2 regions of the Streptomyces sp. NPDC029169 genome follow, and region 2 is predicted to be linked to the other one. Evidence: riboswitches for the same ligand, from Rfam matches in the RefSeq annotation. Region 2 holds a riboswitch; the other holds the start of a gene.
What was found. Region 2 has a riboswitch for ZMP and ZTP ahead of ACZ4VI_RS00730 (bifunctional 5,10-methylenetetrahydrofolate dehydrogenase/5,10-methenyltetrahydrofolate cyclohydrolase). Riboswitches for the same ligand answer to the same signal wherever they lie in the genome.

Region 1: it holds a riboswitch for ZMP and ZTP, as region 2 does, so the genes downstream of both, ACZ4VI_RS07005 (serine hydroxymethyltransferase) here and ACZ4VI_RS00730 (bifunctional 5,10-methylenetetrahydrofolate dehydrogenase/5,10-methenyltetrahydrofolate cyclohydrolase) in region 2, are expected to answer to the same signal.

The regions. Positions count from the first base shown of each region.
Region 1 covers NZ_JBVHXA010000003.1:66,311-70,715, reverse strand. The annotation lists gene ACZ4VI_RS07010 (hypothetical protein) at 1-576, shown strand, start outside; gene ACZ4VI_RS07005 (serine hydroxymethyltransferase) at 999-2,294, opposite strand; ZMP/ZTP riboswitch at 2,363-2,453, opposite strand; gene rocD (ornithine--oxo-acid transaminase) at 2,563-3,768, shown strand; gene ACZ4VI_RS06995 (polysaccharide deacetylase family protein) at 3,847-4,405, shown strand, end outside.
Region 2 covers NZ_JBVHXA010000001.1:157,113-161,517, reverse strand. The annotation lists gene exaC (acetaldehyde dehydrogenase ExaC) at 1-1,146, opposite strand, end outside; gene ACZ4VI_RS00735 (GAF domain-containing protein) at 1,192-2,517, opposite strand; ZMP/ZTP riboswitch at 2,621-2,727, shown strand; gene ACZ4VI_RS00730 (bifunctional 5,10-methylenetetrahydrofolate dehydrogenase/5,10-methenyltetrahydrofolate cyclohydrolase) at 2,757-3,611, shown strand; gene ACZ4VI_RS00725 (hypothetical protein) at 3,734-4,285, shown strand; gene ACZ4VI_RS00720 (SWIM zinc finger family protein) at 4,346-4,405, opposite strand, start outside.

The DNA.
Region 1 (4,405 bases), on a different contig from region 2:
CTCCTGGTGGTCCTGGTGCTGACGCCGCCGGTGCGGGCGACGGTGGCGGACTGGTTCGGCTTCGGCGGGGTCGAGGTGCGGTACGACCCGTGGGCGCGCCCCGCCGCGGACCCGCCGGTGCCGGGCTGCCCCGACCCGGTGCCGCTGGAGGAGGCCGGGCGCAGGGCGGGGTTCGAGCCGCTGATACCGAGCGCGCTCCGCACCCCGGACGCGGTCTCGGTGACCGGCTCGGCCGAGCGGGGACGGGCGGTGATCAGCCTGTGCTGGCGCGGGGACGGCACCCGGACGGTCCGGCTCGACGAGTTCCCGGCGCGGCTCGACGTGGGCTTCGCCAAGCAGATCCGGACGCATCCCGAGTGGGTCGAGATGGCGGACGGCGCGGCGGGTTACTGGTTCGCCGAGCCGCACCTGCTGCGGTTCCCGATGACGGACGCGAGCGGGCAGGAGTGGACCCACGAGATACGCACGGCGGGCCCCACGCTCCTCTGGACGAGAAACGCGGGAGCCCTGACCCTCCGCCTGGAGGGCGAGCCGACCCTGAAGGAGGCCCGCCGCATCGCCGAGTCGGCGAGCTGAGCGGCGACCACCGACGACCGCAGGCGACCGCCACGACCCGCCGCACCCGCCGAGCCGGGCGGGCCCGGCGGGCCCGGCGAGACGGGCGAGACGGGCGAGACGGGCGGGCCCGACGGGCCGGGCGGTGACGCACGGCCCGGGCGGTGCCGGACGGTCCGGGACGGTGCCGCACGGCCCGAGCCGTGCCGGGAAGCCCGGTCGGTGCCGAGCAGCCCGAGCCGTGCCGGGCAGCCCGAGCGGTGACGTACGGCCCGGGCGGTGCCGCACGGCCCGAGCCGTGCCGGGAAGCCCGGGCGGTGCCGCACGGCCCGAGCCGTGCCGGGAAGCCCGGTCGGTGCCGAGCGGCCCGGTCGGTGCCGGGCAGCCGCGCGGTGACGCACGGCCGCCGGGGCGGGCGGCCCGGGCCGGGCGCCCGCGTCGGGTCAGGTCGGGAGGCCGGGGGCCGGGAAGGCTGCCATCAGCTCCGCGACCTCGGCGCGGATCGTGTGGAGTGCGTCCTCGTCGCCCGAGCCGGCGGCGGCGACGCCGCGGTCGATCCAGTCGGCGACCTGGGTCATGTGCTCGGTGCCGAGGCCGCGGGAGGTGAGGGAGGGGGTGCCGATGCGAAGGCCGGAGGGGTCGAAGGGCTTCCGGGGGTCGTAGGGGACGGTGTTGTAGTTGGTGACGATGCCGGCCCGGTCGAGGGCCTTCGCGGCGACCTTGCCGGGGACCTCCTTGGGGGTGAGGTCCATCAGGATCAGGTGGTTGTCGGTGCCGCCGGAGACCAGGTCGAAGCCGCGGGCGAGGAGGGCCTCGGCGAGGGCCCTGGCGTTGGCGACGACCGCGTGGGCGTAGTCGCGGAAGGAGGGCTGGGACGCCTCGTGCAGGGCGACGGCGATGGCGGCAGTGGTCTGGTTGTGCGGGCCGCCCTGGAGGCCGGGGAAGACGGCCTTGTCGAGGGCCTTGGCGTGCTCCTCGCGGGACATCAGCATGGCGCCGCGCGGGCCGCGCAGGGTCTTGTGGGTGGTCGTCGAGATGACGTCGGCGTGCGGGACCGGGGAGGGGTGGGCGCCGCCCGCGATCAGGCCGGCGATGTGGGCGATGTCGGCGACGAGGACGGACCCGGCCTCGTGGGCGATCTCGGCGAAGGCGGCGAAGTCGATCGTGCGGGGCAGCGCGGTGCCGCCGCAGAAGATCACCTTCGGGCGCTCCTTCAGGGCGAGCTCGCGGACCTGGTCGAAGTCGATGAGCCCGTTGTCCTGGCGCACGCCGTACTGCACGCCGCGGAACCACTTGCCGGTGACGGAGACGCCCCAGCCGTGGGTGAGGTGGCCGCCCATCGGCAGGGCCATGCCCATCACGGTGTCACCGGGCTCGGCGAAGGCGAGGTAGACGGCGAGGTTGGCGGGGGAACCGGAGTAGGGCTGCACATTGGCGTGGTCGACGCCGAAGACGGCCTTGGCGCGCTCGACGGCGAGGGTCTCGACCTGGTCGATGTTCTGCTGGCCCTCGTAGTAGCGGCGGCCGGGGTAGCCCTCGCTGTACTTGTTCTGGAGGACGGTGCCGGAGGCTTCGAGGACGGCATGGGAGACGTAGTTCTCGCTGGGGATCAGCCGCAGGGTCTCGGCCTGCAGCCGCTCCTCGGCGCCGACGAGCGCGGCGAGTTCGGGGTCGGTGGCGGCAAGCGCCGGGTGGTGGGCGGGAAGATCGGCAGCGTGGGGGGTGGTGGTGCTGTTCATGGCGTTCCTCCGGGCGTGGCGGCGGGTCCCGGGGCACGGCGGCGACGCGGCACCACACGGGACGGGGTCCGTGGTGCCCAGGCGGGCGGCACCTCGTGTGGTCTGCCGCGCACGGCTCCCCCGGGGTCGCTTCCCCGTACGCCAGTCGCCGCGCGTGTTTCCAGATTAGCGGGCGCGCCGTCGCCCAAGGTTTCTTCTTCCACCATCCGAGCGACGATAAGAAAGGGAGCCACACCCACCCCCGAGCCGCAGGACGAACGGAGATCCCGTGTCGAGTACGCAAGACGCGATCGCTTCCGCGGAGGCGCACAGCGCGCACAACTACCACCCCCTGCCCGTCGTCGTCGCCTCGGCGGACGGGGCCTGGATGACCGATGTCGAGGGGCGCCGCTATCTCGACATGCTCGCCGGGTACTCGGCGCTCAACTTCGGGCACGGCAACCGGCGGCTGATCGACGCGGCGCGGGCGCAGCTGGAGCGGGTGACGCTCACGTCGAGGGCGTTCCACCACGACCGGTTCGCGGAGTTCTGCACGCGGCTCGCGGAGCTGTGCGGCAAGGAGATGGTCCTGCCGATGAACACGGGCGCGGAGGCGATCGAGACGGCGGTGAAGACCGCCCGGAAGTGGGGGTACGAGGTCAAGGGCGTGCCGGACGGGCACGCGAAGATCGTGGTCGCGGCGAACAACTTCCACGGCCGGACGACGACGATCATCAGCTTCTCCACGGACCACGAGGCCCGCGACCACTACGGCCCGTACACGCCGGGCTTCGAGATCGTCCCGTACGGCGATCTGACGGCGATGCAGGCCGCGGTGACCGCCCACACGGTGGCGGTGCTCCTCGAACCGATCCAGGGCGAGGCAGGCGTCCTCGTCCCGCCGGCCGGATATCTGCGCGGGGTACGGGAGTTGACCCGCGAGCGGAACGTGCTGTTCATGGCGGACGAGATCCAGTCGGGTCTCGGCCGGACCGGGCGGACGTTCGCGTGCGAGCACGAGGGTGTGGTGCCGGACGTGTACGTCCTGGGCAAGGCGCTCGGCGGCGGTGTCGTCCCGGTCTCGGCGGTGGTCGCGGACCGGGATGTGCTGGGGGTGTTCCGGCCGGGTGAGCACGGTTCGACGTTCGGCGGGAATCCGCTGGCGTGCGCGGTGGCCCTGGAGGTGATCGCGATGCTGCGGACGGGCGAGTACCAGCAGCGGGCGGCGGAGCTGGGCGAGCATCTGCACGCGGAGCTGAAGCTGCTGGTGGGCGGGGGCGCGGTGGAGGCGGTGCGCGGGCGCGGCCTGTGGGCCGGTGTGGACATCGCGCCGTCCCGGGGCACGGGCCGGGAGATCTCGGAGAAGCTGATGGAGCGGGGTGTGCTGGTGAAGGACACGCACGGCTCGACGATCCGGATCGCGCCGCCGCTGGTGATCTCCAAGGAGGACCTGGACTGGGGCCTGGAGCAGCTGCGGGCGGTGCTCTCGGCCTGACGGGCCGTTCGGGAGCCGTGGCGGTGGGGGCAACTCGGGGCATTGACAGCACAGTTGGTCTAGGCCAATGTTGCGGCCATGCCGAGACCCCGCCCCCGCCGCGCGCTGCGTGGCGCCCTCGCCGCCCTCGTCCCGCTCGCGCTGCTCGGCGCGTTCGGGGGCCCCGCGCACGCCGCGCCGAAGGCGGCCTGGCCCGAGCCCGTGCCCGTCGTCTCCCACATCGAGACCACCGACCCGGTCGTCTTCATCACCATCGACGACGGCTGGTACCACGACCCCGCCGCCGCGAAGATGCTCCTCGACCGCCGGGTGCCCGCCTCGCTCTTCCTGCTCCCGGGCGCGTACTCGTACGACTCCGGCTACTTCCACACCCTCCTCGACCAGGGCCGCTCCCGCGTCGAGAACCACACCGTCAACCACCCGGACCTCACCATGCTCGACGCGGCCGGCCAGAAGGCTGAGGTCTGCGGCGCCCGCGAGCAGCACCTCGCCGAGTTCGGCGACGGCCCGCGGCTGCTGCGCCCGCCCTACGGCACGTACGACGAGACGACCCGCACCACGGCCCGCGCCTGCGGGGCGAAGGCCGTGGTGACCTGGACCTACGACCTCACGACTTGGGGGCAGTGGACCCCGCCGA
Region 2 (4,405 bases):
GCCCGCCAGTTCGCCGTCGTACTCGATCCGCTGACCGCCCGTGAGGATCTTCGCGCCCTCCTGCTGCCCGATGTCCAGGTACGAAAGGATCTTCTGGAGCTGGTCGTTGGAGGCCTGGGCGCCGATCATCGTGTCGGTGTCCAGGGGGTGGCCCGGGACGATCCGTTCCGTGCGGGCGATCGCCGCCTCCAGGAACTCGCTGTAGTGGCCGCGCTGGATGAGGGCCCTCGACGGGCACGTGCAGACCTCGCCCTGGTTGAGGGCGAACATGGTGAAGCCCTCCAGCGCCTTGTCGCGGAAGTCGTCGTCCGCCGCCCACACGTCGTCGAAGAAGATGTTCGGGGACTTGCCGCCCAGCTCCAGCGTGACCGGCTTGATGTTCTCGGAGGCGTACTGCATGATCAGCCGGCCCGTCGTCGTCTCGCCCGTGAAGGCGATCTTCGCCACGCGCGGGGACGATGCCAGCGGCTTCCCCGCCTCCGCGCCGAAGCCGTTGACGATGTTGATCACGCCCGGCGGCAGCAGGTCCGCGATCAGGCTCATCCAGAAGTGCACGGATGCCGGGGTCTGTTCGGCCGGCTTCAGCACCACCGCGTTGCCCGCCGCCAGCGCCGGGGCCAGCTTCCAGACCGCCATCAGGATGGGGAAGTTCCACGGGATGATCTGCGCGACGACCCCCAGCGGCTCATGGAAGTGGTACGCGACGGTGTCGTCGTCGAGCTCGCTGAGCGCGCCCTCCTGGCCGCGCAGCGCCCCCGCGAAGTAGCGGAAGTGGTCGATCGCGAGCGGAATGTCCGCGGCCAGCGTCTCGCGGACCGGCTTGCCGTTCTCCCAGCTCTCCGCGACCGCAAGTTCCTCCAGATGCGACTCCATCCGGTCCGCGATCCGCAGCAGCACCCCCGCCCGCTCGCTCGGCGCCGTGCGGCCCCACGCCGGCGCCGCCGCGTGCGCCGCGTCGAGGGCGCGCTCCACGTCCTCCGCGGTGCCCCGGGCGACCTCCGTGAAGGGACGGCCGTCGACCGGGCTCGGGTTCTCGAAGTACTGACCCCGGGCCGGGGCCACGTACTCACCGCCGATCCAGTGGTCGTAGCGGGCCTGGTACGACATGAGCGCGCCCTCGGTACCGGGTGCGGCGTAACGGGTCATGGACATGGCCTCCCTCTGACCGCGCCGGCCGTCCCTGGCCGGCGCTCATCGCCGAGAGTGCCCGCTCCGACGTTGCAATGCCGTTGCGCCTGCCGACAGTTCCGTGTCCAGCGCCTGCAACCGGGCCAGTACAGGGGCCAGTCCGGACGCCGGCACCACCTCCGAGAGCGCCCGCCACATCTCCACGTCCTCCTCGCCCCACGCGCTGTACGTCCAGTCCGCGAGCAGCGCCGGGTCGCCCCGGTCCACCAGCGCCGCCCGTAGCCGGTCCGCGAGCCGCTCCCGCAGCCGTACGACCCCGGGGGCGCGGGACGCCGGCAGCAGCGGACCCGCGTAGTCGGCCAGGGCCGCCGACAGCGCACCTGAACCGAGGCGCCGGTCGACCGTGGCGAAGTCCGCGTCCACCGCCGCCGCCAGCCGGTACGGGCGGGAGCGCAGCAGCTCCGGGCCGAGGAGCCCGCGCAGCCGGGACAGCTCGGCCCGCAGCGTGACCGGGGTGACCGACTCGTCCTCGTACAGCAGCGTCAGCAGTTCCTCGCCGCTCACCCCCTCCGGGCGATGGGCCAGGACGACCAGGATCTCGCTGTGCCGGCGGCTCAGCCGCAGCCGGCGGCCGGCCACGGTCAGCAGCGCCTCGTCCCGGCCGAGCGCGGACAGCCGGACCCGGTCCGCGGCGGGCGCGGGGGAGAGCAGGGCGAGCTGGGACTCCGCCGCCCGCGCCACCGCCTGCACGAACGCCAGACTGTGCGGATGGGCCAGCCGGTCCCCGCCGGTGATGTCGACCGCGCCGAGCAGCCGTCCGCTGTGCGGGTCGTGGACGGGAGCGGCCGCGCAGGTCCACGCCTGCACCGGCCGCTGGAAGTGCTCCGCGCTGAACACCTGCACCGGGCGGTCCACGGCGATCGCCGTCCCGGGCGCGTTCGTCCCGGCCACCGACTCCGACCAGCGGGCCCCGGCGACGAAGTTCATCGACCGCGCCCGCCGCAGCGTCCCCGGATGGCCCTCCACCCACAGCATCCGCCCCGCCGCGTCGCAGACCGCCAGCAGATGTTCGCCATCCGTCGCGTACGCGCCCATCAGTTCCCGGATCACCGGCATCGCGGCGGACAGCGGATGCTCCTCGCGGTGCCCGGCGAGCTCGTCGCCGGCCAGCTCCACACAGGCCGCGCCGTCGGGGCTGACCCGGGCCCGCGCCGAGCGCCGCCACGACTCGGCGACCAGCGGCCGCACCGGCGGGAGGGGGACCTGGCCGCCGCTGGTGAACACCTCGTGCGCCCGCCGCAGCGCTCCGGCGTCCGGTTCCGACGCCGCCCACGCACCATCGATCAACTCGGCCTCCACGTCGAGGTCCCACCGTTCTGTGGCTGCCATCGTGGTGTGCGCACGGGACGCCGACAAGCGTTCCGGCACCCCCGCATATGCACCCTGTCCGGACACCGCCCCCCGAGCCTCGCCGAGGCCTCACGTAGAGTAGGGCTCGGGCCGTGACTGGCGCTTGAGGTGGATCACCACCGGGGAGCGGCCCGTCGGACCCCGCGCTCCCGCGCGGATCCGGCACTGCCGTGCGCCTGGGCGATCTCCCTGTCATCGACGACGCCCAGGAGTGGCCCATGTCCACCAGCACCGCTTCCCTCATGGACGGCACCGCGCTCGCCCGCCGTACGGTCGAGGAGACCGCCGCCCGTGCCGCCGAGATCACCCGCCGCACCGGCGTCACGCCCTGCCTCGCCGCGGTCCTCGTCGGCGCGGACCCGGCCTCCGTCACCTACGTGAAGATGAAGCAGAACCGCTGCGCGAAGGCCGGAATCCGCTCCCGGCACGTCGAGCTGCCCGCCGAGACGACGACCGAGGAGCTCGTCGCCGCGATCACCGCGCTCTCCCAGGACCCCGACGTCCACGGCATCCTGCTCCAGCACCCTGTCGGCCCGCACATCGACGAGCGCGCCGCCTTCGAGGCGATCGCCCCGGAGAAGGACGTCGACGGCGTCACCATGACCTCCTTCGCCGCCATGGGCTTCGGACTGCCCGGCTTCGTCTCCTGCACGCCCGGCGGCATCATGCGCCTGCTCGACGCGTACGACGTCGAACTGACCGGCAAGCGGGCCGTCGTCGTCGGCCGCTCCGCGATCCTCGGCAAGCCCGCCGGTCTGCTGCTGCTCGGCCGCGACTCCACCGTCACCTACTGCCACTCGCGTACGACCGAGCTGTCGTCCATCGTCCGCGAGGCCGACATCCTCGTGGCGGCCGTGGGCAAGCCCCGCTTCATCAAGGGCGAGGACATCAAGCCCGGCGCGGTCGTCATCGACGCCGGCTACAACCCCGGCAACATCGGTGACGTCGACTTCGACACGGCCGCCGAGCGGGCCTCCCTCATCACCCCCGTTCCGGGCGGAGTCGGTCCGATGACGATCGCCGTGCTCCTCGCGCAGACCGTCGAAGGTGCGGAGCGTCAGCTCGGCCTCTAGCACAGCGGGCGGCCGTGAACAGCCCGTACAGGCAAGGGAAGTGTCACGGTTCTGTACGGGCCGTGCTTCAACTCGACTGCAGAGCAGGGGCATCGGGGCCTTCCCGGGTGACCCTGGTCACCATGTCCCGACTCTCCGGTGAGATCGTGTCGTCGTCCCTTCGGTACCTCTTCGTACCGCTCCTCGTGCTGGCCGCGGCCGTCGTCGTCACGAACCGTCCCGGGCCCGAGAACCGGTCGTACGAGACCACCGTCGACGTCGCGCCCGCCGCCGGGGAAGGGCTCACGACTCAGGGCGGAACGGCCACGTCCCCCGCCGCCGTCGCGTACCAGCAGCTCAGGCCGGGGGAGTGCTTCGACATCGAGCGCGCGGCGCCCGGAACCGTCGTACGGCGCCACTGCGACCGGCCGCACGACGCCCAGCTCGTCGCGGTGGTCCGCCTGACCGGGGACCACCGCACCGACCTGGAGATACGGGACGCGGCGGCGGCCCTGTGCCGCGAGCCGCTGCGCCGCAAGGCCGCCGGGCAGCCGCGCGGCACACGCTGGACCACCTTCGTCCAGTACCCGTACCGCAGCGGCTACCTCCTCGGCTCCGACGCCGTGGCCTGCAGCCTCACCGCGTACACCGCCCCCGGCACCACCGCACGGGGGCTCACCGCACCCCTGCGGTGACCGCGCTCTCGGGTCACTCCTCGCTCGGTCACCGCGCCCTGCGATGATCGCGCCGTCGGATCACTCCTCGCCCGTCAGAACGCCCGCGAGCGCGGCGGCCGGATCCTGATCCGCGGAACC